Linked DNA regions of Tautonia marina. The protein of the gene in region 1 interacts with the protein of each later gene in a pairwise test. Links are inferred from orthologs where the notes say so. Each region holds a gene or a part of one and is shown on either strand. Other genes may lie near its edges.

Region 1 (15,488 bases):
GCGAACCGCATGAGGGCATCGAGAAAGGCAGGCGTGTCGTCGTTCTCATCCACGAAGGCTGAAATCAGGCCTTGCGAACACGACCCGATCACCTCGGAATCCTCGGCCGGCGCGAAGGGCCAGTCGAGCCGACCTTGCTCAAAGACGATCCGGTGTCCCTCGGTTCGGAAGGCGCACGGGTCGGCCGTCACCCGACGGCTCGGCCGAATCGCCGCGACCTCGTCGTTCAGGGCCCTTGAGCCGAGCACCAGTGCGCCGACGCACCCGGCCACGGCTTCGGCCGAATACGGACGAACCTCGGCAAAGAGGCGAGACGCATCAGGACTGTTGCTAATGCATTCAATCTTGTACTGCTCAACGGTCGCTGCCAGCACTTCGAGCGCGGCGGTCAGATCGGCCCGGTGCGACGGGCGATCGACCGAGAAGTCCGGCGGGAGGACCAGCGCGAGCTTCGGCCTCCAACGATTGTGAACGCGCGGATTGGTTTCATGGACCAGCCGCACGGCGGCCTGCCGGTCAAAAAATGAGCCGAAGAACTCGTCCCAGAGGGCGGTTGCCTCGGCGGTGTTGGCTGCGATCGCCGGTCGGAGAGGAAAGCCCGAAACGAGAGTGGCCTCGGGACGATGCACACGAATAGGCTGTTCACGGCCGATCTTCGCCGCTGCCAACGCTCCCATGATCCGGCTCCTCCGTGAGCAAATCGCGCTCGATCCTGCCGGCAGTGTCTCATGACAGAACACACCGGCCCAATCGAGAGAGGCAGCGGCGGACTATACTTCGAGTCCCAGACAGGGGCAACGCCAATCGCAACGTCGCTGGCGTTGCCCCGGCGTTCTCTGGCGTCACCATGGCGAGCGAAAGGATTCTCACATCTCTCCATGAAACAACTGGATCGCCTCGAAACGCATCGCACGTTCTCGACGTGACCTCGATTCGCTTCGGTGGCCAGGATCCGTTTCAGGTCCCCAGCGCCCGTTCGACGGCCGAGAGGATCTCGCCCATCGTCTCGAACCCGGCCAGGAGCGACTGGCGTTGCTCGTCCTGCAGCCAGGCGCGGACCTTCTTCTCGGCCGAGATGACCGTCGAGTGATTCCGGCCGCCAAAGTAGCGACCGATCTCGCTGTAGGCCGCTCCGGTATGCTTGCGGGCCAGGTACATGGCCATCATTCGGGGGTGGGTCACGGCTCGGGAGCGGCCGTCGGACTTCAGGGCATCGGGCGGCAGGTCGAACAAGGAGGCCACGGCCCGCTCGATGTCGCGCAGCGCCACCGCCTGCGCCGTGTGTCGGATCGTGTCGCGCAGGGCCGATTTCGCCAGGTTCAGGTCGAGCCGCTTGCCGGTCAGGGTGGCGTGGGCGAGAACGCTGTGCAAGGCCCCTTCCAGCTCTCGGACGCTCGTGCGCAGGTGTTCGGCGATATACGAGGCCACCGCCTCGGGCAATTCGACCCCGCGAGCCGCGGCCTTCGCCTTGAGAATCGCACGCCGGGTGGTCGGATCAGGAGCGTCGAGCTTCACGACCATGCCACCGAGCAACCGGGTGGCCAGCTCGTCGGAGAGCTTCGGAATAAGCCTCGGGTGCTGATCGCTGGCCAGCACCACGGCCGCCCCGGCGGCGATCAGGGCGTCGAAGGTGTGTTGAAACTCGTCTTGCGTCGCCCGCTTTGAGGTCAGGAAGTGCACATCATCGAGAATCAACAGCTCTGCGCTCCGGTATCGTGAGCGAAACCCGTTGAGCGTCCCGGCTCGCATCGCTTCGAGGAAGCTGTTGGTAAACGCCTCGGCCGTCTGATGAATGACCCTCATGCCAGGGTGTCGCCGTGCGATCGTCTCGGCCAGGCCTTCCAGCAGGTGCGTCTTCCCCAGGCCGATGCCGCCGTGAATCACCAGCGGATTGAACGCCGAACCGGGCGACTCGGCCATCTCGATACACGCGGCCAGAGCCAGGCGGCTGCCGGGACCGGGCACGAACTGATCGAGCCGTCGAGGGGCTCTCGCCCGTCGCGAGCGGGGATGATCGACCGGCGGCCTCGGCGCGGGTTGATCCACGGGGGCCGCGGGAGACGAGGTCGGTAGCGGCACCGACGGCCCTCGCCTCCGATCGTCCGGCTTCGAGCGATCGGGAGGCCCAGGGGCGACCTCGTCCACGCTCGGCTCCAGCTCATCGGCCACCTCGAAGGCCAGATCCAGCCGACGGCCGGCGATCTGTTCTCCCACGGCCGACAGCTCGCGGGCGTACTTCCCTCGGATCCAATCCCGGAAAAACCGATTCGGAACGCCGACGGTCAGGCAGTCGCCCTCGACGCCGAGCCGGACCTCGTCGCCGAACCAGAGCCCAAAGCGAGACTCGCCGACTCGCTCGGCCACCGCCGCCCGCAGGGCCGGCTCATGCTCGAACCGCCGATCGACCATGATCGACCTCTCCCCCTTCATCCGCGAGAGCATCACGCGCCGGAACTTCCTGGAACGACCGATCGGCCGACGCGTGACGATCACCAACCAATGATCGCCATCGGCACGCCCGATCTTCAGGACGGCACGACGAACCTAGGGGGATATGCGCCCGGATCCCCTCGAAGTCAATCGGCTTCGAGGGGCGCTGGCGCCACCTGGCGCGAATAGGAAGTCGAGCGCTCGCGCCGACTTACGGCAAGGCCTCCGGCGCGGTCCGGCTGGCGCGATCCGGGCGCCCTCACGGCCGTTCGGCCGGGCCAGGGGCCATCCTGAGCGTTTCCTTGTGCGAGTCTCCGGAAGCGGCCAGCGCCAGCGCCCTCGCCCGCTCATATTCCTGCTGGCGCTGGACCAGGCGTTCCACTCTCCAGACCGGTTGCGGTTTGGTCTCCGACCGATCTCCCAGGATGATCGTCAACAGAAACACCACGAACAGGCTCAAATGCAACCGGACGTCCAGGAGCCATGCAAACCAAAGGGCCATCGGATCTCCCTCCTTCGTAGCTCTTGCGGCTTCGCGCGAGCCGAGCAGACGGACGGCGATCCCGGCCCCTTCCGCCTCGATCGCGGGAGGAGGGTGTCTTCAGCATCGAACCGGGCAACGCCGCATCGCGTCACGGTGACTGGAATTCACCGTACGGCGCGCCCGGCCATCGGTCTTCTGTTTTTTTTGGCGATTTTCCAACGTAGCGGATGTTCGTGATCCGGCATCCCTTCGGGCTTAATTGTCCATCGCGCAGAAACCCCCGCCGCAGCCCATCGCTCCGCAACCACCCGCGGGCATCGGCGCGTCGCAGACGGGAAGCGAGGAGGAGGCCGAGCCGCTCGACCGGGCCGAGGCCGGAACGCTGAACTGCTTCGTCAATTCCGAGGCGCCGCACGACGGGCATTTCGGCGTGTCGGACGCCGAGCGGACAAGCGCCTCGAAGTCTCGATCGCAGGCATCGCAGTGATATTCGTACAGAGGCATGGTCGTCAAACGCTCCGGCCGGATCGTTAAGTGAGGTTCCGCGTTGCTGGCGGGATCGGCCCGATCAATCCGAGCAGGGGGTCGGTCGTCGGATCGGTGGGCATGCCGGTATTATAGGGGCCGACGTTGCCGGGCCGTCAACGCAAAGGCTCTCCCCGGCGGCTTCCCTTCGCCTCGGTCGAGGAGACGACGCCAGATGACTCCCCTTCGCCCCCTCGCTCGCGACGAGGTCCGAAGCATCGACGCGCGGGCCGCCGATGAGCTGGGCCTCCCCACCCTCGTCTTGATGGAAAACGCCGGCCGAGGGGCCGCCGAATGCCTTCGAGTCGCCGCCGGCCCCGAGCCGAAGCGCGTGCTGATCCTTTGCGGCTCGGGCAACAACGGCGGCGATGGCGCGGTCGTCGCCCGGCATCTCGACGCCTGGGGATGGCCGGTCCGGGTTCGCTGGACCGTCTTGGCCGATCAGCTTCGCGGCGACCCCGCCACCCAGCACGCCATCCTCGACCGGGCCGGGTTTGATCAACGCTCACTGACCGACGCAAACGACCTCGACCCCCAGCTCTCCTGGGCCGATTGGGTCGTCGATGGCCTGCTCGGCACCGGCCTGACCCGAGCCGTCGAAGGGTCGCTCCGCGATGTGATCGAGGCCGTCAACGCCTCGGGCAAACCGGTGCTCGCGCTCGACCTGCCCTCGGGCCTCGACTGCGACACCGGCCGGCCGCTCGGGGTGGCCATCCGAGCCCGTTGCACCACCAGCTTCGTGGCCCGCAAACGCGGCTTCGACGCGCCGGGCGCTTCCGATTGGACCGGGGCCGTTCAGGTCGTCGAGATCGGCGTGCCCGGCCTGCTGCTCGATCCGTTCCGCTCCCGGATCTGATCAAGCACCCGAGCGATCGCCGGATGCAACGATCGCCCCGACTCGCTCGATGATTCGACCGACTGCCGGAGCGCTCGTCCCAGGGCCGCCGCCCGATCCTGCACGGCCGGAGCCACCCGAGACGGTCTCGGCAGGGCCGTTCTCAGGTCGTCTACCGCCTGTCGAGCGGCGGCTACGATCGGCTCAGGGTCCACCACCGCCGCGATCCTCTCACCGAGATCCGGCTCCGTCCCCCCATTGGTGAGCGTGACAATCACCGGTTCCTTGGCCCCGGCCGATTCGACGATCACCTCATACGTCCCCGGGATGCCGTTGGCGATGGCCTGCACCTGGGCAACCCCCTCGGTATTGACCCGCGCCGGGTTCCCGACCAGCACCGCCGAAGCCCCTTCCGCGGGTGCCCGGAAGACAACCTGGCCCCCTTCGAGCGATCCCCCAACGTCGGAAGCGAGTCGCACGACGAGCGGCGCGGTGAAGGGTTGGCCCGGCATCGCCTCCTGGCCGCTTCCCGACTCGACGAGCAGGGAAAAGGGGATCGACTCGACGGCTCCCAGGTCGGTCGACTCGGCCGAGCGGGCGGTCCCTCGCAGGTCGGTCTGGAAGGCCGCGTTGTAGAGTCCCGCCCCAATGGCCGGGCTCCCCGGCAAGGGAGGGCGGACCAGCAGCGAACCGCCGTACAGCCCGAGCGGCCCCAGCATCGGATCGACACCCGGCATCGAAACCGCGCCGGTCGTCTTCCCCGAAACCTTGCCGACCAGATTCGGCCCCTTGAACTCGAACGGCCCGAACCGCACAAACACGTCATCCACGACATTGTCGGCGACGATCGACGAGGTGATCGACGACGGCTCGATCCGGGGGCGCGTGACGTTGCTGTAGACGGCTCCCCCTTGCTGATTGGCGAGGTTGTCGGTCAGGGTGCTGCCGTTGATGTGAAGGATGGAGGTGTTATACACTGCCCCACCGCGGCCGATCGGCACCCGGCCGGGAGCCAGCACGAAGGCCTCGGCCGAGTTCTCGGCCAGGAGGCTCGTGTTGATGCTCGTCCAGCCCGAGTTCCAGATCGCTCCCCCTTCTCGGTTCGTGGAATTTCCGGTCACCGAGCTGGTCGAAAGCGTCAGGCTGTTCGCGTTGAAGATCGCTCCTCCTCGGCCGATCCCAGCCGGGCCGAGGCCGATCGTCCGCTCCCCCGCGGCCACATTGTCCCGGATGGACGACGAGCCGATCGAGAGAACCCCCGTGTTGTAGATTCCCCCTCCCTTCGCTCCGGCCACGTTCCCCGAAACGTCGCTGAACAGCAGGTTCAGTTCCCCATCGTTCAGGATGCCGCCGCCGAACTGCGCCTGACCGCCCGAGAACGCCAGGTGCTTGACCGTCACCGTGGCCGTCTCGCCGACGGTCAGGAGCCGGAATTCCGGCGTCTCCGGTACGCTGCTTCGGACAATCGCCACCTGCGACCCCTCGGGACCGGCCAGCTCGACCTCACCGATCAAGCTCGGCAAGGCGCTGTTGAGGACAATCGGCCCCGGAACTTCCGGCGCAATGTTAATGATGTGCGCCTCACGAGGCACCCGGTTCGCCTGCTCAATCGCATCCCGGAGCGTCCCCGGCCCGGTATCGGCGGCGCTCGTCACCATGAACGTCGCCATCACGACCCGAGGCTCCAGCGATTCGATCGCTCCGACCAGCGCCGTCTTCCTGCGAGCCGCCTTGCCCGGACGCCCGACGACCGCCCCGCCTCGCTTCCATCCGATCGCAGTCATCCGAAGCACCCCGCTTCCGGCCTGTCCGTGCCCCAAGCCCTTCCCGACCCCTCACCCGCCGCGCCGATTTGGGTGTTCCCCTTCGGCTTCGATCTCCGAAGGCAGACGCCCGGCAAGGGGTCCGGCTCATCTCGGATCTTCGGCCCGCTCCCTCGTCCGAATTGAATGATTCTTCGGATTGCGCGGATTCTTCCGAGCCAAGCCCATCTGCGGCGCTCCATCTTGATTCCCAGATCACGTCATCGGAGAGAAATGAATTGATGCAGGGTTACCGCCCTCGGTACAGTGACGCTTCGGCATCGAGCCGTTCACGTCGATTGTTCAATCCTCCCGTTCTGTCGAGGATGCTCCGATGATTCCATCGAACTTGCGGCCCTTGTGCGCAGTCATGACCCTGGCCTTCCTGCCCGGGATCGCCTCGGCCCAGTTCGGCGGCGGGGGCCTCGGGCCGTTGGGCGGCGGCATGATGCAGGGCCAGGAGCCCCCGGAACTTTCGGAACGGATGGTCGAGGTCGAATCGTCAACCGGCAAGCGCGTGTCCGGCCCGCTTCGACTCGGCCCCATTGCCATCGACAGCGACTTCGGCCGCTACGAGATCCCCCCGGAGAAGCTCCGCGCCCTCCGCTTCGACATCCCGGAGGGGAATCCTTCCATGAACATGAACGTGATGGTGGTGAGCGGCGTCTGGACCATGACGGTCCCCGGCGCGGTCGTCGCCAAATCGGGCGAGGAACTTGCCGGACCGCTCCACCTGTTCGCCCCCTTGAAGATGACCACGAACCTCGGCCCGTTGATTCTCGACCCCTACAAGCTCCGGTCCATCACCTTCCTCCCGGATGATCCCGGGAACGACGACGCCGAGGACCCAGATACCGAGGACGAAGACCGAGAGGATACCGAGGACGAAGACCGAGAGGATACCGAGGACGAAGACACGCCCGAGCCGAACCCCTGACCCGGCAAGCCCCGACCTCAGGCCGGGAACACCTCGAACGGGTGGACGATGCGAACCCCTTCGATCTGCCGGCCATGCTGGAAGTCCTCGGTGGAGAGAACCGTTGCGCCGTGCTCCTTGGCGGCAGCCCAGACCAGGGCATCCCAGAACGAGAAGCCATGCCGGGGGATGGCGTCGGGGGCACGGAGCGTCATCGAGGCGGTCAAGGGCACGACCTTTCCAATCATCAGCAACCGCCTCAGGATCGTTGGAACTTCAGGCGGGGCCAGCGGCTGCTCCCGGCGTCGGCTCATCAAGACATTACTGAACTCGTTGAACACCTGGGCACTCATCATCAGTCGTCCTTGCTCCGAAAGTGCCGCGAGAAGTTCAATGGCCTGGTTGTGCTTCGCGAGGTCACTTGGATCATACGCGTAAACAACCACATTGGTATCAACCATCACCGGTGCAGGGTCATCGGTTCCGCTCATTCAGTTCCTCCCGGGTCGGGTAGGGAGCCCCCCCCAGATCAATCCCCCGCCTCATGTCGGCAAAGGCTTCCTGACGCAGGGCTTCGCGTTCCTCGGGAGCGATTGAGGCCTCGTCCAGGAACGTCACCAGCACCCGAGCCCCTGCCGAGACTCCGGCCGGACGTTCCGATAGCTCGATCACACCATCGCGATAGGTCCCCGAGATCGTCGTCAAGTGTGCCATCTGTCGACCCTCGTCGCACAAACCGAATTCGACCGTTGATTCATTGGATCGAAATGACTCGATTACGGGCAAATCCAGGAGAATCGCCCCGCACCACTCACCCCCGGATCGGCCGCAAGGCCCGGATCGCGTAGCGGCCAAACCGGCGCAGGAGCAAGCCGTTGACCGTCCCCTGGGTCACGCCGGACGAGAGACGAGAGAGCACGCCTCGGGCAACCTGGCTGTGGATCAGGTCGTGCATCTGATCGAACGAGGCGTCGGCGGCCTGGTCGGTGAATTCCTCCAGGCGGGCGGCGACAAACGTGTTGCCGAAGACGTGTGCGGTGATCTTGATGGTCGACCAGTTGTCGGCCCGCAGGTGGTAGAGCCGGCAAAGACTGCCGATTAGTTGATAAGCGTTGGCGACCACGATCAACCCATCCAGGAATCCGCTCGGCACAATCGCCGTCTTCACCCCGACGGCCACGGCCTGGCGTTTCACGAGCGTTCGGGCCATCTCGTCCAGCGGTTCGAGGAAGCGGGCCTCGAACTCGCGGACCCAGTCGTCATCGGTCGCCGCGTCGTGCGAGAGCAGGCGGGTCCGCTGAATGAGCAATCGTTGGGCCGCTTCGGGTCCGGCAATCGACACCAGAACGCGCGTGTGGCGAGGGTCGGTCGGATAGCCTTCCAGAAATGTGAGCAACTGACGCTTGGCGATTGCCCGATTGCGGCGGGCCTGAGCCTGGACCGACCGGCGATGACTCAGCGAATCGGCCCGATCGACCCGCACCCCCGGCGAGATCGGCAGCGTGAAGTACTTCCAGATCAGGCCGACTGCCGCGATGGCAAACATTCCCACCAAAACCGCCGCCACCCCGTAGCCAATCGCCTGCACCACCGGCGGCCAGACCGCCAGCGCCGCCAGGAAGCTCGCCGCCTGCGAGGCCACGACCAGCAGGAGCACCGCCGTCACCAGCACGACGATCAAGGCCCCGGTCCCGCGATCCACCCAGGGGCGATCGCGTTCCTCAAGGATCGGCTCATCGTCGTCGATTGGCGGCAGATCTTCGAGGAACATCCGGGGCGGGCCGACCCTCGACTCATCGAGCACGGGAACCGGAATGCCCGAGTCAACCGGGCGCGAACGCCGCTCCCTGGCGGGTTCCAGCTCGGGGGTCGGTGTGGAGGTCGGCTCCGACCGCGTCTCGGGCGCAGGGCCGGGTCCGCGCTCCTGCTCCTCGCCGCCGGGAATCCCGGAGGATGGGCCGTAGCCCGAGGGATGACTCATGGCGGGCTCCTTCTCAAGAGAGGAGACAATCTCATCCTTTGATTCGATTCAGAATGTCTTATTTCAGATCAAGCAAAAACCGCGTCAACCGATCGAGATTGATCTGAGGAGGCACCCGCACCCGAGCACGAGGCAACGAAGGCTCAGGCCGAGGGAACCGGAAGCGGCCCGGCTCGAAGTGGTCGGGCCACTGGTCCGGGAGCCGCGAGACGGTGGCCTGCACCTCCCCCTTCGGCGAGTTGTAGCGGAGCGTATCGGCCGGGTCGCCCGGCTGGGTCCAGGTGGAGTGGACGGCCGCAACGATCAGGTGCTCCACCGTCAGATGCTTTCTCGCCTGGTGCGGCCGGATGATCGGCCGGGTCAGTTGCGTCAGGAGGTCGAGCAGCCGGTCGCGGTCGTCCCGGACCACCCGATCGGCCTTGGTGGCAACGAACACAATTCGACGCACATGAGCATACTTCGCTTGAAACAGAGACAGGGTCCACAGCCCCCAGTCCACGACCTGCTGCGCGGGGGTGAACCCTGGATCGACGGCGGCCAGCACCTGTTCCAGGAACGCCCGATAGGCGTTGACCATCCCGTGCCCGCCTTCGAGCAGGACCGTCACATCAACCAGCACCACCAGATCATCGCACCGACTCAAGGCGTTGGCGAACGGCAAGACAACTGCCTCGCGATAGCGGGCGTACCGCCCGGCAAAGGTCGATGCCAGGGCGGGGGATCGCTCCCGAACCGCCGGGGGCAGCGGGGCGAATTCCTCCGACCGAGCCAGCCCGCACATGCCGCGATCGGCCTTCAAGGCAATCCAATCGGCCTCGGTCGCCGGGCGGTCGGGGCCGAGCTTCGCGTCGAGCGAGACGCCTTCGGGGTCGAGCACGAAGCTTGACGGCGAGATGAACGGCATGAACCGCGTGTGCAAGGTGGCCAGCACGGTTCGGTAGGCGGCCAGGATGTCGGGCTCGGTCGCGCCGGGCCGCTCGGCCGTTTCAAGGTATGGCCGGGCGATGCGGGCAAACTCGGCCTCGTTGCGCAAGACACCCAGTACGGCATCGCTCCAGGCGTCGAAGGTGGGGTGCGAGGCGATCACCATGTCCGCCAGGCGTTCGCCCGGCAGATCGACGAGCGACAGGTCAGTCGTCCACCAGCTCCCTTTCCCAACGACCAGCTCGGCCCGGTACTCGTTCAGGCGGTCGGTCTTGGCGGGCCAGTCGGAGTCGATCAGGCGGTTGTAGTGGTCGTCGACGTCGAACCGCTCGACGCAAAGGGCAGGGGGGAGTTCGCCCAGCAGGGTCATCTCGGGCGCATCGGGTCCGGACCCAAGGGGAAAACGGTCAGGATCATGATTGCGCAGGTGCGCTATCAAAGAGGTCAATAGGACCGTCTTGCCACTGTAAAAGAGGCCGACCAGGCCGACCGATCGGCGGGATCGAAGCGGTTGTCGTCGGAATGGGTTGAGGATCATGAGCAGACTCGGCCGGGGAATGATCCCCAGAACACACCAGCACGGAAGTGGCCCAAAGGCCCAAACTCAACCGCCGCTCCAACGGCTCGGCCGCCGGGAAATGGCTGGCTCAGTAAAGGTTCTCCTCGATCTTCTCGACGACCGAGTCGTTATGGAAGACCACCGTGATCATTCGCTTGCCGTTCGACCACCGGACGGTCCTGCGCACGTCCTCGCGCGGCTGGCCGTCGTGGTCGGAGACGGTTCCCGAGGAGTTCGACACGCGCCGGCCGAGATTCTCCCACTTCCGGTACTGACCGTTCTCGTCAACGATCATCCCCTGCTCGCCGATCACCTCGCCCGAGCCGAGCATGTCGTGGACCTCCCAGGAGGACATCCCCGGCCTGATCTTTGTGTAGGTCTCGCGAGTCACGGGCGAGTTCGGACGCTCGACGGGAGCAATCACCGCGGTTGCCGTCTCGTTCGAGGGTCGGAAGACGAACCAGGTGCAAAGCCCCCCGATTGCGAGCCCCAGCGCCAGCCCCCGAGCGAACGACCGGCCGCTGCCGCCCCCCAGAGCCCCCGGCTTCTGACCCATCACATCATCATCGGTCGACAAGTCAGCCTTCATTGCCATCGGCCTCCCTCGGGATCGTGTCCGCACCTGGCGACGGTGTGATCGTTGATGTCCAGGAATGCTTATTCGCTCGATCCGGGAGATTCTTGCAACCTTTTTTCGGTTCGGAGGGAGGGGAGATGTCGCCTGATGGCTCGGGGCGTCAGGCCGGGGCCGGAAGGTGGGATCGCCAGAAGTTGAGCATATCGGCCAGCGTCTGCTCACTGGTCCAGCGCGGTTCCCAGCCGGTATCGGCGTGGAGCTTCGAGGCGTCTGCCAGGAGCAAGGGCTGATCAACCGGCCGAACGCGAGCGGGATCGACCACCACCTCAACCGGCCGATCGGCCAGCCCTCGAAGGATGTCGAGCAAGTGGGCGAGCGACTCGTTGCGGCCGGTGCCGATGTTGTACACCTCGCCCGGTCGGCCCGATTCGGCCAGCAGGCGATAGGCGCGGACGATGTCGCGGACGTCGGTGAAGTCACGGACGACCTGAAGGTTGCCGACCTCGATCCGAGGGCGATCGCCGCGCTCGACCTCGGCCACCTGGCGGGCGAAGCTGCTCAGGACGTAGCGGTCTTCCTGCCTCGGCCCGGCATGGTTGAACGGCCGAGCGATCACCACCGGCGTGCCGTGCGCCAGCCAGTGCTGGATGCCGAGCAGGTCGGCCGCCGCCTTGCTCGCCGCGTAAGGGTTGTTCGGCCGCAAGGGGCAGCGTTCGGTGACGGGCAGATCCTCGGGGCTCGGGTTGCCGTAGGAGACGCCAGACCCGACCAGCACGACCCGGGGCTTCTCGTCCAGTTCGGCCTGCCGGATCGCTTCGAGCAAGGTGAGGGTGCCGCCGAGGTTCAGGTCCCAGGTCGCCCTCGGGTCGTCGAAGCTGGCGTGCGGATTGGCCTGCGCGGCCAGGTGGTAGATCGCCTCCGGACGCTTCCGGGTCAGCATCCGGGCGAGCGAGCCGACCGAGTCGGCCAGCAGGTCGAACGTTTCGAGCCGGACGGCCTCGGCCAGATGGGCGGTCGAGTCCGGCCATCGTCCCGAGGCCGACAGGCCGACGACCGCGTCCCCTTGGTCCAGCAAGTGCTCGGCCAGATGGCCGCCGACAAAGCCGGTGATGCCGGAAATCAGCGCTCGCATGGCCGGTTCTCCCCTCGACTCCCTTCGAATCACCCTGCTCCCGACGAGCCGTTGCCAAAGGGTAATCGTCTCGGTCGAACCGGACAAGGCATGAAGGTCGAGGGGCGGCCAGGCCCGCCCCCCATTCGTCCAACAACAGCCGAGGCATTACTCACGGTCGGGCTCGCCGTCGGCGTCAAGGTCGTCGATGTGATCGCTCGCCTCGGCCGGGCCGACCCCATCGTTGAGGAGGTGGTCTGGTCGAGGGGTGGGTCGGGCGTCGTCGGCGTCGGCGTCGCCATCAAGGGGGCCCTCGGCGATCGCCTCGCCCACGGCCTCATCGAGGATCTCGTCACCGTTCGAGCCGTTCAGTTCCTCCTCGGGCAGCTTGGCGAGCGAGCCGACCGAGTCTCCTTCCTCGATCCGGATCAGGCGGACCCCCTGGGTATTTCGGCCGATCATGCTGATGTCGGCCACGCGAGTCCGGATGATGTTGCCGCCGACGGTGGTCATCATGACCTCGTCCTCGTCGGTGACCTTGGCAATGGCGACGACCGGGCCGTTGCGCTCGGTGGTCTTGATATCAATGAGCCCCTTGCCGCCACGGTTCTGAGAGCGGTACTCGGTCAACGCGGTCCGCTTGCCGTAGCCGTTGTTGCAGACGGTCAACAGGCTGGCCGGGTCGTCCTGGCCGTTGGCGACGATCATGCTGACGACCTCGTCGTCCCCTTCGAGCTTGATGCCGCGGACGCCGTGAGCGGTGCGGCCCATGCTCCGGGCGTCGGACTCGTCGAAGCGAATCGCCATGCCCTCCTTCGTGGAGATCAAGACATGATCGCCCGCCTTCACCCGGCCGACGGCGATCAGCTCGTCGCCGTCGTCGAGGCCCAGGGCGATGATCCCGCGCCCGAGCGGCCGCTTGTAGGCGGTCAGGGGGGTCTTCTTCACCGTGCCGCGACGGGTGCACATCATCAGATATTCGTCTTCGGCGAACTCTCGGACGGGGAGGAAGCCGGTGATGCGTTCCCCCTCGTCGAGCTGCAGGAGGTTGACCACGGCGCGGCCGGCGGCGGTCCGGCTGACCTCGGGCACGTCGTAGACCTTCAACCAGTAGACCTTCCCCTGGTCGGTGAAGAAGAGGATGTAGTCATGGGTCAAGGCAACGAACATATGCTCGAGGAAGTCGCCTTCGCGGGTGCTCGTGGCCGAGATCCCCCGGCCGCCTCGGCCTTGCGCCCGGTAGGTGCTGGGGGGCAGGCGCTTGATGTAGCCGGCGTTGGTGATGGTGACGACCATGTACTCTTCGCGGATCAGGGCTTCCTTGTCGAAGTCCCCGAGTTCCTCGCTGGAGAGTTCCGAGCGGCGAGCGTTGGCGTACTTCTGCTTGAGCTCGCGGAGGTCGGCGCGGATGAGGTCGTAGATCAGGCGTTCGTCGGCGAGAATGGCCTCGTAGCGGTTGATGTCCTCGCGGAGCTTCCGGTACTCGTCGGCCAGCTTGTCGGCCTCCAGGCCGGTGAGCTGCTGGAGCCTCATGGCGAGGATCGCGTCGGCCTGGTTGCGGGTCAGGGGGCCGGTGGCCTGGGCGTCGGGGTTGTCGAGGGCGCGGCGGAGAATCTGGTCGGAGACTTCCAGGCCCATCAGGCGGGCGCGGGCCTCGCTCGGGTTGGCCGACGAGCGGATGACCCGGATCACCTCGTCAATATAATGAAGGGCGATGAGCAAGCCTTCGACCACGTGCGCCCGCTGCCGAGCCTGGCGGAGCTGATACTGGGTCCGGCGGCGGATGACGACGACCCGGTGTTCGAGGAACAGCCGGAGCATCTCCTTCAGGGGCAAGGTCCGAGGCCGGCCATCGACCAGCGCCAGCATGATGACGCTGAAGGTGTCCTGAAGCGGCGAATACCGGAACAACTGGTTGAGGACGACGTTCGGGTCTTCCCCGCGCTTGACCGTCACCACCACCCGGACCGGCTGCTTGCGGTCGCTGTGGTCGTCGACGCCGGAGACGCCGGTGATCCGGGCGTTGTTGACCAGATCGGCCAGCTTCTTCAGGAGCATTTCCTTGGTGAGCTGGTACGGGATCTCGGTGAAAATGATCTGGCTGCGGCCGTCGCGGAGTTCCTCGATCTCGTACTTGGCCCGGAGGGTGATGCGGCCTCGGCCGGTCCGATACGCCTCCATGATCCCCCAGCGGCCGCAGATGGTGCCGCCGGTCGGGAAGTCGGGGCCAGGGAGGTGCTCCATCAAGCCGGCGAGGTCGATCTCGGGGTCGTCGATCATCGCCACGAGGGCATCGCAGACCTCGCCCAGGTTGTGGGGCGGGATGCTCGTGGCCATGCCGACGGCGATGCCGCCCGATCCGTTGACCAGGAGGTTCGGGAACTTCGAGGGGAGGACGCGAGGCTCGGAGAACTTCTCGTCGTAGTTCGGCTGGAAGTCGACCGTGTCGAGCTGGATGTCTTCGAGCATCTCGGCGGCGACGGGGCTGAGCTTCGCCTCGGTGTACCGCATGGCGGCCGGGGGCAGGCCGTGGATCGAGCCGAAGTTCCCCTGACCGGTGACAAGCAGGTGCCTCATGTTCCACCACTGGGCCATGCGGGCCAGGGTGGGGTAGATCGAGTTGTCGCCGTGCGGGTGGTAGCGCTTCATCGTCTCGCCGACGATGCCCGCGCACTTGCTCGTGCCGCCCCCGGGGGAGAGGCCGAGGTCGCGCATCGCCACCAGGATCCGGCGCTGCGAGGGCTTCAGGCCGTCGCGGACGTCGGGCAAGGCCCGGCTGACGATGACCGACATCGCGTAGTTGAGGTAGCTCTCCTTGAGCTCGTCCTCGATGTTCAGCGGCGGGGTCGGCAGGTGCCCTTCGGTCGGCGATGCGGTGCTCACGGTTGGTACGATCCCTCAACCCGTCGGGGCGATCCGGGGCCAGCGATCTGGAGCCCTGGCGTGGTGAACAAGAGTGAAGGCCCATTGTACCCGAAATCCTTGGCGTCCACAACGCTGAGTCGGCCCGCTGCCAAGGGGTTACGTCGGGTTTGAAGGGAGGGGAGGGGAGGTTTTGAGCCACGGATGAAACACGGATGGAACACGGATGAGAGGGAACGGCGAAATGGGGAACGGTTGGGTGGGTTGAGATTCGGGAGGAACGGGTTCGTTTCGTCACGGCGCGTTCGGGGGGAATGGGTTCGTTTCGTCATGGTGCGTTTGGTGGGAATGGGTTCGTTTCGTGTGTTGAACTTCGGGGCATGGGTTCGTTTCGAAGGGCAAACTCGGGAGCGATGGGTTCGTTTCGCAACGCGAGGAATGAAATACGTAACCATTTGCAACAACAAGGCTTTGAACGACCA
Region 2 (15,368 bases), on another replicon or contig:
ACTTCCACGCCGAGACCGGCTACCGCATCTCCCCGGCCGACCTCCGCCGCGCCGTCCGCCGCACCAGCTTCGCCACCGACCCCGACAGCACCCGATACGCCCTCGCCGGCGTCCTGATGGAGCCGGGGCCCGAGTCGATCACCATGGTCGGTACCGACGGCCGCCGGATGGCCCGCCAGATCATCCCCTGCGAACCCGAAGGCGAGGCCGAAGTTCCGAGCCAGGCCCCGGTCATCCCGGTCAAGGCCCTCCGCCTCATCGAGCGCAACCTCGACGACGACGAGCCGGCCCGAATCGCCGTGCAGGACGGCACCGCCGTGCTCGTCCGGACCGGCCGCGCGGTCATCTACAGCCGGCTCGTCGAAGGCCGGTTCCCGAACTACAAGGCCGTCATGCCCAGCAGCTACGAGTGCCGGATCCCCTTCACCGAGGTCGATCCGTTGCTCTCGGCCGTCGAGCAGGCGGCCATCGTCACCAGCAAGGAGAGCCGAGGGGTCGACTTCCAGTTCGGCGACGGCCTGCTCAAACTCGCCAGCCAGACGGCCGACATCGGCGAGTCGCACGTCGAGCTGCCCATCACCTACGACGGCAAGGACGTGGCCATCACCTTCGACGCCACCTATCTGATCGAGGCCCTCAAGACCCTCGACCCCTCGCAGCCGATCGCCGCCGAGCTGATCGACCACAAAAGCGCCGCCGTGTTCAAGACCGAAGACCAATATACCTATGTCGTGATGCCCCTGAACCGCGACCGCTAAGCTTGGGCACTTCGGAGCCAGATCATCGGCCAGGTGGGGGCGGGCGGAGCGTGCCCCATCCGCTTGCCAAATGCGGGGTTGAGACGTTACAATGAAAAAGCGTACACATCGAGAACGCCCCCAGGGGGGCGGAGGTCCGACCCCCCTGGCCGAGACGCTCGGCTCGCTGTTCGCCGCTCGAGGATACGCCCGAACCCGAGCCCTCAGCGAGCTGGAAGCCGCCTGGGAATCGGCCGTCGGGGCCGACCTGGTCGCCCGAACCCGCCTCGGTGGCGTCCGCCACGGGGTCCTGAGCGTCACGGTCGCTCACCCGACGCTCCTGGAGGAACTCTCCGCGTTCCGCAAGCCGTCCATCCTCGCCACCTTGCGGCGCGAGGCCCCCGGCACCCCGGTCCTCGATATCCGCTTCCGGGTCGGTCCCGTCGAATCGTGATCGTAACCGTGACCGCTCGCTGGTCGATCGACGACGCTCCCGAACCGACCCGAACCCCGCCTTGCACGTTGCTTGCTTGCTCTTCAGCCTTTTTGAGGTTTGGTGATGGCCCTCAACTCCGACGGCTCGATCGAGACTCCCGAGGCCCCGACCACTCCCCCGGGGCCTGGCGGCGACGGCTCCCAGGCACTCGGCTACACCGAGGAGAATATCCGGGTCCTCGAAGGGATCGAGGCCATCCGCAAGCGCCCCGGCATGTACATTGGTGACACCACCACCCGGGGGCTCCACCACCTGATCTACGAGGTTGTCGACAACTCGATCGACGAGGCGATGGCCGGCCACTGTCGCGCCATCGACGTGACCATCCACGCCGACGGCTCGGCCTCGATCGCCGACGACGGCCGAGGCATCCCGGTCAAGGACCACCCGAACTACCCCGGCGTCAGCACGCTCGAAATCGTCCTGACCAAGCCCCACGCCGGCGGCAAGTTCGACCACGCCACCTACAAGGTCTCCGGCGGCCTGCACGGCGTCGGCATCACCGTCGTCAACGCCTTGAGCGAGCACCTCGAAGCCGAGGTCCACCGCGACGGCAAGGTCTGGCGGCACGAGTACAACCGCGGCGAGGCCCAGGGGCCCATCCGATCGACCGGCGCCACCAAGCGCACCGGCACCCGCATCCAGTTCCTGCCCGATGCCGAGATCTTCCCCGACATCGAGTTCGACTACGACACCCTCGAGAAACGCTTCCGGGAACTCTCGTTCCTCAACCCCGGCGTCCGCATCCGCCTGATCGACGAACGCGGTGACGAGCCAAAGCAGGACGAGTTCTACAGCGAAGGCGGCCTCGCCGAGTTCGTCTCCCACCTCAACCGCGCCCAGAACCCCCTGCACGAGCCGGCCGTCCTCACCGGCCGCGACGACGAGCGCGCCGTCGAGGTCGAGGTCGCGCTCCAGTACAACGACAGCTTCTCCGAGACTGTCGTCACCTACTGCAACAACATCCACACGATCGAGGGCGGCACCCACCTGACCGGCTTCCGCGCCGCGTTGACCCGGACGATGAACTCGTACCTGAAGGCCAACGCCCCCGCCAGCCAGAAGGGCCGCAAGGACCTGACCATCTCCGGCGACGACTTCCGCGAGGGGCTCACCGCCGTCGTCTCCGTCCGCGTGCCCGACCCCCAGTTCGAAGGGCAGACCAAGACGAAGCTCGGCAACGGCGAGGTCGAGGGGATCGTCGCCAAGGCCGTCAACGACTCCCTCTCGGCCTACCTCGAACAGAACCCGGGAGCCGCCAAGAAGCTCGTCGCCAAGGCCGTCCTTGCCGCCGAGGCCCGCGAGGCCACCCGCAAGGCCCGCGAGCTGGTCCGCAACCGCAAAGGCGTGCTCACCGGCGGCGGCCTGCCCGGCAAGCTGATGGACTGCACCAGCCACGACCGCGACCACTCCGAGCTGTTCCTCGTCGAGGGCGACTCCGCCGGCGGCACCGCCGAAGGGGGCCGCGACCGCCAGTTCCAGGCCATCCTCCCGCTCCGCGGCAAGATCCTCAACGTCGAGCGCGCCCGGCTCGACAAGGTCCTCGGCAACGAGGAGGTCCGCAACATCATCACGGCCGTCGGCGGCGGCATCGGCGAGGAAGAAGCGACCGGCAAGCGCCGCTACGGCAAGATCGTCATGATGTCCGACGCCGACGTCGACGGCTCGCACATCCGCACCCTGCTCATGACCTTCTTCTACCGCCAGATGCCCCGCCTGGTGGCCGAAGGTCACCTGTATGTCGCCCAGCCGCCGCTTTATTTGATCACCTCTCGAAAAGAGCGCCGCTACGTGCAGACCGAGGCCGAGATGCACGCCATCCTCATGGGCAACGGCCTGCACGACGCCACCCTCCGCCGCGTCGGTCCCGGCTCCGACGCCGCCCCGTTGACCGCCGACGGCGACAAGCTCCGCGCGCTGGTCGAGATCGCCGCCGGCCTCGATAACGCCCTGCGAGCCTTCGGCCGCCGCAACCTTCCCATCGGCGAGTTCCTCAACCGCGCCCACCCCGAAACCGGCCTGCTCCCCCTCTTCCTCGTCCGGCAGCTCGAACAGGACGACATCTACCTTTCCTCGGCCGAGGAGCTGGAACGCTTCACCCGAGAACACGCCCCCGAATCCCTCGACGCCGCCCCCGTCGTCGACACCGACATTCCCTCCGCCGACGCCGATACGGACGCCGACACCGAGATCGACGCGGCCGAAGCTCCTGAAGCATCGCCCGAAGCCGACGCCGGCGCCACCCCGGCTCCCGTCGATCAGGTCCCGTTCCGGATCATCGAGCTGAGCGAGGTCCGCTCCCTGAACAAGTGGATCGCCCGGCTCCGCGACGAGTTCGCGCTGGGGACTGACGTCCTCCTGCCCGTCGAGGTCACCGGCGACGAGCCCCCCCCGCGCTTCATCCTCGACCGCGAGGGGGACGAGCACCCGCTTCTCGACCTCCGGGAACTTGTCCCCACCGTCCGGAAGCTGGGCGAGCGCGGCCTGAAGATCACCCGCTTCAAGGGCCTCGGCGAGATGGACGCCGAACAGCTCTGGGAAACCACCATGGACCCGAGCCGCCGCACCCTGCTTCAGGTCCGCCTCGACGACGCCGCCGCCGCCAACGACCTGTTCACCACCCTCATGGGCGACGACGTCGAACCCCGCCGCGAGTTCATCGAAAAGCACGCGCTTGAGGTCAAGAACCTCGACGTGTGACCGGCAGACGGCCCCGGTCATTTCCCCCTGGGGCCGATCCGATCGTCACGGCTTGCCCTCCAATCGGATGGAACCAGGAGAGTCGAAGCATGCGTGTTTATCGATTTCGACTCAGCGGCTTGATGCTCATCGTCGCGGTGGTGGCCCTGAACCTGGCCATTGGCATGGCCCTTTTCTCCCGCGATATATCCCTCCTGTTTCGGATCGCTCTGATCGGGATTGCGCTGCAAGTCGGGCTCGTCGCGTGGGTCCGGGGCCGAAACCGTCCCTTCTGGGCGGGGTTTATGGCGTTCGGCCTGCTGAGCGCCCTCTCCTGCGCCCTGGCCTTCGGCCCCCGGTTCGAGATCGTCACCGATGCGACGGGGTCTCGGCCCGTCGAAGTCGCCCCCGCCTCGGCGATGTGGCAGGCGTGGGAGGGCTATGATCGGCTCTGGGTTTCGCGGCTCGAACCCGTCGTGTTCCCTTACCTTCAGCTTCCGGAGCCTCCGTTGCCGATCGTGATCGCCTGGGTGACGACGATCATCCTGGCCTCGGCCGTCCCTCATGCGTTGATCGCGATCGCAGGCGGCCTGATCACCCGCGCCTCTGCCCGACGATTCCGGTCGAGGGTCGGTTCGTAAGTCGTGTCTTGAAACGGAAATGGCGTCCGCCCCTCGCCCTGCCGGCCGTCGGGCTGTTTGTTGCCGGGGCGGGCTTCGCCTACGACCTCGCCTTCGCGGGGATCCCGTACCCGGATCCGACCCCGGAGATGGCGGCCCGATACCGCTTCCATTCCCGCATCGCCTCGGCGGCCGAATGGTCCGGCGCGGCGGTTGTCCTGGTCGGTATGCTGTCCCTCGCGTTGCGGGCGGCCTGGCGGCGGGTGTCCCCCTGATCGCCCTTCTCGGGCGATCCGAGAGGCTCGATCACCCCTCCCACCGTTGCTGCAACCGCTCCAAGAGCGGCTCGTACAGCTCCTTCCCCCGCAGCGCCTGCCGCCAGCGATCGGGAATCGCGTCGATCCCGTCTCTCAACCCTGCCAGTCCTCCGGCCACGCACGCCGTGGTATCGGTATCATGGCCAAGAGCAATGGCGGATTTGACCACGCCTTCATACGAGGGTTCTTCCATCGCCAGGCGGCTCGACCGCAGGCAATCGACCACATAGCCGGTCCCCTTGCCCGAGGGGGGCTCGTCGGGCCGGATCGCCCCTTCGAGTTCGAGCATCAAGATCGACTCATAATCGCAAAGCGTTCGCATGGTCCGCACCGCCTCGCGCCACGGGTCGGCCGCGCCGTCGAGGATCCGACGTGCCCAGAGGCAGTACAGGGCGCAACTCGCCTGCGACCGCGCATGCCCGTGCGTCAGCTTCGACTGCAAGCAGGCCAGGTCGATCAGTTCCACATCCGTCCCTTGATGCCAGAGCGCCAGCGGCAAGACGCGCATCAACGACCCGTTGCCGTTGTCCCGCTCGCCATGCGGCCCGGCCATCGCCGCCGGAATCCCCTCGCGAAGGTTCTGCAAGGCCCGGCTCGTGGTGATCCCGATGTCAAACACCTTACCGCCCACGGCCATGAAGCCGTGTTCATACCAATCGAGCAGCTTGCGTCCAAGATCCTCCAGGTCCAGCTGCCCGCAGTCGAGCAACGACGCCAGCAAACAGAGCGCCTGCGCCCCGTCGTCCGACCACGTTCCCGGCGGCACCCCCGCATGAGCCCTCCGGAACCCCTCCGGCGGCTCCATCTCGATCGCCTCAACCGGCGGTAAATCGCCCGGCGCGTGGAACTCGTACGGCACGCCCAGCGCGTCACCCACCAGGAGGCCGATCAATCCCCCTTCCAACCGATCGAGCAACCCTGGTGGCGTTTCGGCTTCCATGAATCAGTCCTGGTCCGATCGATCCCTGGTTTCCCAATGACACACCCCCTGGCGAGCTTACCCGATCCGCTCACGTCGGGAAACGACGATGCCCTACCACCAGCATGCTGGAAGGCAGGGCATCGAGGGGCATGGGTGTCGCGTTTCCGATGGGATCAAGGCGGGCAGAATCAGCCGTCAGGCTGCGGCGTTCAACGATCGGTGGCGCTGGATGACCCGAACCAGACCAATCGTTGCCACGCAGCCCAGGGCCATCACCAGGGTCGACGGCTCGGGGACTGCGTTCACCCCCTCCGAGCCCTCCTCATCGCTGTCTGGTGGTGTCTGCAGGGTTCCGTAGAAGCTCGGCTCAGAGAGCGATGTCCCGTACTGGAATTTCACGCTCTGGATGTGGGAGAGACTGAACCCACTGCCTACCGTGATGGCAAACGTCAGGGTGTCTCGAACCAGCGGGGTCGAATCGACCGCATTATTGCCGTCGCCAGGGTTGTATCCGGCATTGATGAGACCGAAGTTAAACCCTCCCGTGCCCTCTCCCGTGTTGACGATGTTGCCGTTGAAGATCCCGAACCCCGCGGTTCCGAGACCCTCGGACGGCTTGAGCTGCCAGCCCCCCAACGTCCCGGTGTAGTCCTTCTTCGAGCCGTCGACCGCCAGGTTCGGGTTGGCCGGCCCCGAGTAGTTGACCAGCTCCGAGGCATACGCCGTCAGCAGGTTGAAAGGGTTCGGCGTCGGATTGATGTCGACCAGCAGCGCCGTCAAGACACTGCTCGGCACGGTCTGGTTTGCCCCATACGTCTGGAGCGAAGTGTTTTTCAGAACAATCGAGAGCGTTGAATCGCTCAGCGAAAACTCGGCCGAGGCGGCCAGGGCATGATTCGCCGAGGAGTTCGTGCCCGAGCCCAGGTACAGGCCCGCCTGACACGGCTCAGAGGCGACCGTGAGTATCACCAGGGCACCCCACAGAGCGCCTTGTCCGCGCAAAACCATCGAAGAGACTCCCCAGTCTTGGAGCCGTCACCGTGCGTCATCGCAAATGGTCGCCGTCGTGGCGATCTCGCGCTCGTTCCCGTCAACTCGAAGGGGTCTGAGAACCGCCGGACGACGCAAGCCCTCGCGCCGATCCGACGAAGTCCCGCCTTCAAGCCACGGAACTCCGCTCAATGCAACCGCAACCGTGCTTGATCTCAAACACCCCAGAACTCACTGAGTTCTTGCAAGGGTGCATTTCTCTCGCCCGCCATTCTTTCGTTCCCACCCGGTGGGTTCAAGAGCCCCCTTCCGAATGTTCACGAAACGTTGTCAGGACGCAACATTCCTGTCTCCTCCTTGCATCATCCCGCGCACCAAAGCAGCCCGGCCCGATCCTCTCTCTCATGAGTCCGAACCGGGCCGGGCGGGTTGAGCAGGAATTGCCCGCGCTCCATCGAGACCGTTTTCATTCCGACCATCGAGCGCGGTTGGTTGTGTTGTGTGCAACTGGACCGTTTAGAGCTGGCGCCGGCTCGATCATCGTCCGAGTCGAGGGCGAAAAGCCGGTCGGGGTCTGAGTTCAACACTCGTCTGATCAGTACGCGCGGCCTCGGGCGGCCTTCCAGGTGTCGAAGAGGGCGCGGCACTCGTCGCGGAGGGGGCCGGGCTCGACGAGGATCGGGCTGCCTCCCTGGCGGGCGAGGGAGGCGGCCGGAACGCTCAGTTCGGAAAAACCGGCGGCATCGGCATCGGCAATCGAGGCGCCAAAGATCACCCGATCGACCCGGGCCCAGTGCGAGGCAGCCAGGCACATCGGGCAGGGCTCGCAGGTCGTGTACAGGGTCGATCCGGTGAGGTCAATTCGTTCGAGGCTCCGGCAGGCGATCCGGATGGCGTTCACCTCGGCATGAGCGGTCGGGTCGGTGTCTTGCCAGACCGTGTTGTGCGCCTCGGCAACAATCTGACCCTCCCGCACGATCACCGAGCCGAAGGGCGACTGCCCGTTTGCGATTCCCTTGCGGCAGATCTCCACCGCCCGGCGCATGAACGCCTCGTGATCCATCGTCCCAGGTCCCTTCTGACGTCCGCCAGACGCCCCAGAGCCGCTCTTCGCGGGCCAACCCCGCCAACCACCGGACCGCGATCGAGGATCACCATACCGGATGGCTCCCTCCTCGGTCCAGAAGACCGGCACGCTGACCCTCCACTCGGTCTTCCGCGAGGAGCGTTCGTCGACTCGACTGCTCCCCATCCTGCATCTTGGCAACTTACGCCATTGCTCCTTGTGTTCCGCTTCCTTTCGTTTCTTTTCGTTCTGAGAACGTAAATGAACGGTAGAAAATCATCGTCTTCTTCGGAGAGAGGCCTCCGACGTGTTGACGGTCGCAACCTCAATACGCGAACTCGTTCTTCTGAAAGGAGTTAGGAAACACCGTCCAGAAAACTTCCCAGGGGAAAACCCGTTAACCTTTCTGTCGCGCCCTCCGGCATGGTCCGGGGTTCTCGTGGGTCCGACCACGGAGCGCGAATCCCCTGGTGTTCACCCTCCGGGCGCCATCCGCGAAGGCGCGACGCGCCATCAACGGGTTTTCCCCTGGTCGGTGTTGACGGCGGATCGGGACACCTGATCACCTGGACCAGGAGAAGCGGGTTCGGAATTTCCCACGCTTGGCATTCTCTTTGCATCCAGATCAAGGGTGAGTTTGGTCCTGCTGGTCGCCATTCGACCGGCTGTGATCACGGCCGGCGTGATCCCCCCCGTCGAAGCCACCGGCAGCGACCCCATCGGGAGACGCTCCCAATCCCTTCACTCAAGCGTTGAGGAACGAATCATGAGTTTGCTCTGGTGGGCCTTGATTGCTGCGGTCGTCGCGATCATTTCCGGTGCCCTCGGTTTCACGGGAGTGGCATCGGGTGCGGCGACCATCGCCCGGGTCCTGTTCGGGATCTTCCTGATTCTGGCCCTGATCCTGCTGCTCATGGCACTGCTCGCCGGGGCCGCCGTGGCCGCGGTCTAGCAGGCGCGAAACGGGGTCTGGTGACAGGTCCACGCACGGGGCCGCTGGTGCAAGCTCGCCCGGCAATCGCCCCTGGTTCCGACCTGTCACGACTCCGATCGCCTCCCCTTGGTTTCGCCGGAATCACCGCCTGGAGCACGCGAGGAGCAACTCTCTCGCAATCCTTCGCGCCTTACGCCCAATTTGGTGCGTAAGCGGCGTAATGGGCGCTTCTTCCTCCTCGCCTTCCTGGGATCGCCGTGGTGGCGTATGATCCCGAGCGGAATGGCCTCGGGCTTCGAATCGTTTCAGGCTCGACTGTGTGGGAGGTTGCGGGCATGATGCCATCAATCCGATCGGGCCGGGCTGACCGATGGGTCGGGTTGCTCGGGCTCCTGGCCGTGCTTGTGCTGGGAGTGGGGCTCGGCGGGGCTCGCCGCTTGACCTACCACGAGGCGATTGTGGCTCAGGGAGCGCGCGAGCTGCTCGCGTCTGACACGGCGGCCGACTGGCTGGTGCCGACCCTCGGCGGTCTTCCCTGGCTGGAAAAACCCCCCCTGGCCCACTGGTTGGTGGCCCTGTGTTCGGGGGTGGCGGGGGGAGTGAGCGAGACGTCGAGCCGAGTTCCTTCGGCCCTGGCCGCTGCGAGCCTCGCCGGAGTGGTTGCCTGGCTCGCGGCTCGGCGATTCGGGGGGACCGTCGGCCTCCTCGCCGGAGGCGTTCAGTTGACCACCGCCTGGTCGATTCAGCGCGGGCGCCTGGCCGATGCCGACATGCTGCTGGCCTTGCTCGTGGCTGCCACCCTGGCCGTCGCCGACCGATTGAGGACCGCGACCGACCCTCGATCCGCGCGAGCCTGGCAATGGGCGTTCTTCGCCCTGCTCGGTGGCACGAGTCTGGTCAAGGGAATTGGCTTTGGCGCGGTCCTGGCGATGGCGTCGATTGGGGCTCTGGTCCTCTGGGACCGCGACCGCCGCACCTTGCTCCGCTTTTGCTGGCCGACCGGCTGGTGCCTGGCTGCCTTGCTCGCGCTGGCCTGGCCGCTGGCGATTGTCGGCCGATACCCCGAGGCCGTGCCCCTCTGGCTTGGGCACGTGACCGACCGCCTCGCCGCCGAGCCTCGCCGGTTCGCCGGGCAGCCGATCGGGGCGTTCTTGCTGACACCGATTCTTCAGACCTTACCGTGGACCCCCTTTGCCCTGGTCGGCGCCTGGCACTCCCTCTGCCGCTCCCGCCGAGAGCCCGGCGGCGCCGACCGCCTGCTCTGGGCCTGGGCCGTCGTGCCGACGCTCTTACTCTCGATGGCCTCGGTTCGCAACGGCCACTACCTGATTCACGCCCTGCCCCCCTGGTCCATCTGGGCGGCGCTCGGGCTCGTTCGCCTCGGCGATCGCCTCCAGACGCGCCGAGGGTGGGCGCCCGATCGGCTCCGCCGCGCCACCGTTTCGCTGTTCGGCGCAATCGGCGTGACCGTGACAATCCTTCACATGCTCATCCTCCCCCGAGTCGATCACCGGGGGCGCGAGTGGTTCTGGTATGCCGAGGCCGCCCGCCAGGCTCCCCCCGATGAACCGCTCGTCTTGCTCTACGACTGGGACGGCCCCGACCCCTGGGACCGCCTCCCCTACCCGACTCCCTTCGGCCCGGTCCCGCCCGATCTGGCCGTCCGGCTTTTTTATCTCGACCGCCCCGCGCGCTGGCTTTCCGGACCCGACCGCCTCGCCGCCCACCCGCCAGGCTCCGGTCCCTTCACCGTCGTTGCCCGAGATCGCGACCTGCCTGCACTTCATTCCCTCGGGCCGGTCACCGAGCTGGACCGAGGCCCTTCTCACCGTTGGGATCGCTCCTACGCGCTGTTCCGCGTCTCCCCGGCACCGTCGTCTCATGACCGGCTCGCGGTGGGCGATCGGCCGTCCTCCGGGGCTGATCGCTCCGAGATCGAGCGAAACGAATCGAGAGTTTCGAGTGTTGATGTGTTATGACGATGTTTCAATCGAAGAAGCAGCGCACCGCGACGCGGAAGTCGCCCAGCAGGTCGGGAAGGGTCAGTTCATCGTCATCCTGCAACATTTGCGGGGCGTGATCGACTCGGTAAACCTGGGCCGAGCGCGCCTCGGGGTCGAGCACGAGGACGGCCACCACGCCGGCGTTGAGGTATTCCGTGACCTTCGCCAGCACGTCCGGCCAGCGATCGCCCGGCGAACGAACCTCGACGATCAGTTCGGGAACCTCTGGTCCATACGACTGCGGCAGCGGTCCCTTCGGTAAACGCTGATAACTGTAAAAGGCAATGTCGGCGCCGCGAACCGTGTCGGGATTGCGCTCGGTGATCACGCCGGAGTCATTACTCAGGACGTGGCCCAGGTCGTGCGCATCGACGTGATGGCGGATCAAGAAGTACGCCTGTCCACAGACTTGCCCATGACGTCGATTCGGTGGCGGCATGCGAACGACTCTCCCCCGGACCAACTCCTCGGGAAACCCGGGATCGGGCCTGTTGCCGAACTGCTCGGCAGTGATCAGTGATGCGACGGCGGTGGCCATCGGGGTCCTCCTGTCCGTGTCCTCGGGGTGAACTCCGCCTGTGTGATTGTCACCGGAACCCGGTCCCAATTTCCAGAGCCGGGAAAGGGCTTCCAGTTCCGGCGCAGGAGGCGGCCACGGTTCGGAACCGTTCCGAAGCGTTTCGAACGGAGCAACATCAACACAATCACTGAGGCTTTAACGCGAAGACTCGGACGCTGGCGGCGTAGTCGTTCACGTTGTACCGACGGAGCAGTTCGGCCAGGCGATCGTGAAAGGCCGCGTCGTCTGGAGCCACGGCGGGGGTGGGGGAACAGCACCCGGTCTCGGCGATTGGCAAGGCGCCGGAGGTAGGCGACGCCGGGGCCGGTGGTGAGCAGCAGGCGGCCTGGTTCTCGACCTTCGCGTAGGCGTTCAGGTCGGCCCCGGTGTCCACCACCTCGACGGCCGAGAACCCGGCGTCGAGCAACAACTGCCGATATTCAGGAATCAGCACGGCCCCGGCAATGCAGCCGACGTAGGCCATCAGGTCGTTGCCGAGTTCCTCCGGAAGATCCTGCTTCAGGGCGATATCGCTCACGGCCAGCCGACCACCCGGCTTCAACACGCGGACGATCTCGCGGAAGACGGCCGACTTGTCCGGAGCGAGGTTGATCACGCAATTGCTGATGACACAATCGACCGATGCGTCGGGCAAGGGCAAGGCGTCGATCGAGGCCAGGTGAAACGCAACGTTCGTCGCGCCGGCCTTCGCCGCGTTTTGCTCGGCCAGGGCGATCATCTCGGGGGTCATGTCGATGCCGATTGCCTTGCCCGACGGCCCCACCTTCTTCGCGGCGAGCAAGACGTCGAGCCCCCCTCCCGAGCCGAGGTCGACCACCACCTCCCCCTCGCGCAGGTTCGCCGTCGCCGTCGGGTTGCCGCACGAAAGGCCCATGTTCGCCTCGCTCGGGATCGAGGCCAGCTCCTCCGTCGAGTAGCCGAACGCCTCGGCCACCGCGCGCACCCCTTGCTGATCGCTCGACAGGCCAAAGCCCGCGACCGATCCATACTTCGCCTTCACGGCCTGGGTGATGGATTCCGACATGATTGTTCCTTTCAGAAATGAAGGTAATGGTCCACTGATCTCTTTAGAGAACTCGGGTCAAGGCGTGAAGCATCCATCGGGCCAGTTCGTCGCGACGCTCGGCGTAACGAAGCGATTCGACGGGAGAACCGTCCGCCTCTTTCGGATCGGCAAAGGGAATGGACACGCGGAGCGCAGCCCCCGGCACGACGGGGCACTCGTCGGCGGCCTCGTCGCAGACCATCAGGGCGGCAAACCCAGATCGAGGATTGCTGGCGTCATCATAACGCTTCGAGAACTCGATCGCCTCCGTTTCCGGGTTGCCCGGCACGGTTCCCCAGCGGACCCGGTAGACCGGATTCGGCAGACCGGAACGACCCGACGGAGCCTGCTCGCCGGTCGGCTCGATGACCACGCCGATCGCCTCCAGCGCGGCGATGGTCCGGGGGTTGAAGGCACTCGGCTCGGTCCCACCGCTGAACATCCGGATGTCGGGCAGACCAACAGACGCGGTGGCAATGTTCCCCATCGTCGCGCCGAGGATGCTCCGCCGACTGTTCCCGGTGCAAACCACGATCACCGGCGAGTCCTTGCCCGCCTCGCGATTCCTCGCAATCCAGCCGCCCAGAGCCTCGGCCATTTCCCGATGAGCGATCGGCGTCACCCCCCGGGCACGACCCTCGCCCAGTTGATCAAGATGCGCGGCAACCGCGGGAAGCAAGAGCGATCGGCGGTTGGGCTTCACGGTCATGATCGCTTCCGATGCTGGCCGGGTGTCTGAACCCTTGATTCGTGAAACCGAATATAGAAACGCAAAAAAATGATTCACTTACTGCAACAGGCGATGAGCCGATCGAGCCTCCTGCGATCTTCGCGCAGCAGCTCGATCGGGCCGAGGCACGAGCCGACACTCTCGATCAACGTCCGGTGCAGGCCCGATCTCGGCTTGGCCAGGCGGTAATGGACCCAGAGCCCTTCCTTACGACCGACCACCAGGCCGAGCTTGCGGAGGGCGGCCAGGTGTCTCGAAACGGTCGGTTGCGGTAAGCCGAGCGCCTCGTGCAGGTGGCAGACGCAGACCTCGCGATCGCCGACGAGTAGGTTCAAGAGCCGCAGTCGCACCGGATCGGCAAACGCCTTGAACAGCGCGGTCGATTCGGCCAGGGTCGGCGAGGTGTCGGCGGCCGTGGGGTTCATCGGTCGGTCAGGTTCTGGGACACCGGGATGCGCTTAATTCACTTTTCCGAATATACGCCGACCTCATTCAAAGGTCAAGGGAAACCGGCGTCGGTCCGCATCGACCGCGCCGATTTCCCTTGCTTGATCCCCCATCGTCGGGGACATACCCGATGCCGCCGGCCGGAACGCAGTGAACGTCAGGCCGTCGCCGTCGAGGGCTTGCTGGCCAGCAGCGCGGTCTGGAAGCCCCGGACGACGGCGGCGATGCGCACGGCGTCGTGGACCTTATCCTCGCCGGCTCCTTCCTTGATCAACGCGTCTTCATGAGCCTTGATGCACGCTTCGCAACCGGCCAGGGCCGCGCAGGCCAGCGAGGCCAGTTCGAACGTGGTCTTGTCGGTGGCCGGCCGGGCCATGCGGCTCATGCGGAGGCCGGCGGGGCGGTGCTGGTAGGCGTCCTTGCCCACCATGTGGCGGAAGCGATAGTAGGTCGTGTTCATCGCCATCAGGGCTGCCGCCGCCTTCGCGTCGGCAACCGCGGCGTCGTCGAGCGCCTCGCGGCCGTCGTCGGCGATCGCCTCGGCCAGCGCGGAGTCGTTCAGAAACAAGGCCGAGGTCAGGGCCACGGTGTATCGTTGCTTCGGGTCGAGGCTGCCGCCGCCGAGGACCGAGCCAAGATTCAGGCGCAGATCTTTGGTGTCATCACCGAGCGATTCTTTCATCGGGTCAAGCAGCGACATGAGCAAACGACTCCTCAAGCAAATCTGCCACCCGAACACCAGGGCTCAGGATCGGCAATCCGAACAAACATGATTTGATTCGATGTTCAGAGAAACGTGATCCGACACGCGATCGACGCGCCGCGAACGCAAACCTCGCGGATGCGTCCCACACGCCAGGCTCGCGCGTCGGTTCGTTTGTCCCTCTTGGCTCAACCTCCGGCCTCCCTCTCCCCGATTGCGGGGAGAGGGCCGGGGTGATGGGCCGTTGGCCCGCGCGCGACGCTCCGCGTCACGTCCTCACTCCCTCGTCCGGCGTTCGGCCACATGCTTCCCAGGGTCGGAAAACGAGGTCGCACGGGGAGACACGTCGATCCGTCGATCAAACCTTGATCGTCTCTTCACCCTTCTTCCAGTTGCACGGGCACAGCTCGCCCGACTGCAAGGCGTCGAGCACCCGGATGATCTCGTCCACGTTGCGGCCCACCGACAGGCCGTTGGCCGTGGCAAACTGGATCGTCCCCTCGGGGTCGACGATGAAGGTCGCCCGCAGGCAAACCCCTTCTTCGGGGTGCAGGATGCCCAGATCGGCGGCGAGCTTCTGGGCGCCGATGAGCGGGTACTTCAGGCCCTTCAGGTCCTCGTGCGACTGGCACCAGGCCAGGTGGCTGAACTCGTTGTCCGTGCTCCCGCCCACGACCATCGCGTCGCGGTCCTGGAACTCGCCGAGCCGCTTGTTGAACTCGGCAATCTCGGTCGGGCACACAAACGTGAAGTCTTTCGGATAAAAGAAATAGACGACCCACTGCCCCGGGAACGACTGGTTGTGAAAGGTCGTCAGGCTGTCCTTCGCGGATCCCACGCAGCCGTGGGCCTGAAACTTCGGAAAGCTTTGTCCAACGGTCAGCACGGCTCTCGTCCTCTGCCTTCTGGCAAGATCATGACACACTCGGGCCGGTCACTCCGGCCAGACGGCCTCGCGGCGCGTCGTTCTTGCTGGAGTTATAGAGGATCTGATTCGATAAGTCGAATGGATTTTCCCGATCAGTTTGATAAACTTTGCTTATGGACATTGTGCAGCTTCGCTCGTTCCTGAAAATCGCTGACCTGGGCAGCTTTACGA

Evidence for each region.
Region 2: the proteins of gyrA (region 1) and gyrB interact in binary tests that used the Escherichia coli proteins (3 or more experiments, as listed by UniProt). The link is inferred for Tautonia marina from one-to-one orthologs.

Annotation. Positions count from the first base shown.
Region 1 is NZ_WEZF01000015.1:1,217-16,704, reverse strand. What follows is about bases 12,113-15,415. They hold gyrA (DNA gyrase subunit A), read right to left. Parts: upstream 15,028-15,415; coding sequence 12,313-15,027; downstream 12,113-12,312. Other genes in these bases: GA615_RS17720 (GDP-mannose 4,6-dehydratase), read right to left, coding at 12,113-12,165. Outside these bases: GA615_RS17780 (glycosyltransferase family 2 protein), read right to left, coding at 1-677; chromosomal replication initiator protein DnaA, read right to left, coding at 958-2,409; GA615_RS17770 (hypothetical protein), read right to left, coding at 2,690-2,932; GA615_RS17765 (FmdB family zinc ribbon protein), read right to left, coding at 3,170-3,418; GA615_RS17760 (NAD(P)H-hydrate epimerase), read left to right, coding at 3,615-4,295; GA615_RS17755 (choice-of-anchor Q domain-containing protein), read right to left, coding at 4,235-6,058; GA615_RS17750 (hypothetical protein), read left to right, coding at 6,411-7,013; GA615_RS17745 (PIN domain-containing protein), read right to left, coding at 7,031-7,483; GA615_RS17740 (hypothetical protein), read right to left, coding at 7,467-7,706; GA615_RS17735 (YcjF family protein), read right to left, coding at 7,804-8,973; GA615_RS17730 (YcjX family protein), read right to left, coding at 9,032-10,435; GA615_RS17725 (hypothetical protein), read right to left, coding at 10,545-11,045; more of GA615_RS17720, read right to left, coding at 11,194-12,112. UniProt on the Escherichia coli protein: A type II topoisomerase that negatively supercoils closed circular double-stranded (ds) DNA in an ATP-dependent manner to maintain chromosomes in an underwound state.
Region 2 is NZ_WEZF01000014.1:26,999-42,366, forward strand. What follows is about bases 951-4,133. They hold gyrB (DNA topoisomerase (ATP-hydrolyzing) subunit B), read left to right. Parts: upstream 951-1,296; coding sequence 1,297-3,933; downstream 3,934-4,133. Other genes in these bases: GA615_RS17020 (DUF721 domain-containing protein), read left to right, coding at 951-1,191; GA615_RS17030 (hypothetical protein), read left to right, coding at 4,023-4,133. In the rest of the region: dnaN (DNA polymerase III subunit beta), read left to right, coding at 1-758; more of GA615_RS17020, read left to right, coding at 850-950; more of GA615_RS17030, read left to right, coding at 4,134-4,553; GA615_RS17035 (hypothetical protein), read left to right, coding at 4,562-4,807; GA615_RS17040 (ADP-ribosylglycohydrolase family protein), read right to left, coding at 4,839-5,789; GA615_RS17045 (XDD4 family exosortase-dependent surface protein), read right to left, coding at 5,967-6,779; GA615_RS17050 (nucleoside deaminase), read right to left, coding at 7,357-7,824; GA615_RS17055 (DUF1328 domain-containing protein), read left to right, coding at 8,594-8,779; GA615_RS17060 (ArnT family glycosyltransferase), read left to right, coding at 9,097-10,740; GA615_RS17065 (Uma2 family endonuclease), read right to left, coding at 10,748-11,302; arsM (arsenite methyltransferase), read right to left, coding at 11,469-12,368; GA615_RS17075 (hypothetical protein), read right to left, coding at 12,412-13,098; GA615_RS17080 (ArsR/SmtB family transcription factor), read right to left, coding at 13,173-13,544; GA615_RS17085 (carboxymuconolactone decarboxylase family protein), read right to left, coding at 13,724-14,266; GA615_RS17090 (peroxiredoxin), read right to left, coding at 14,628-15,155; GA615_RS17095 (LysR family transcriptional regulator), read left to right, coding at 15,311-15,368. UniProt on the Escherichia coli protein: DNA gyrase negatively supercoils closed circular double-stranded DNA in an ATP-dependent manner to maintain chromosomes in an underwound state.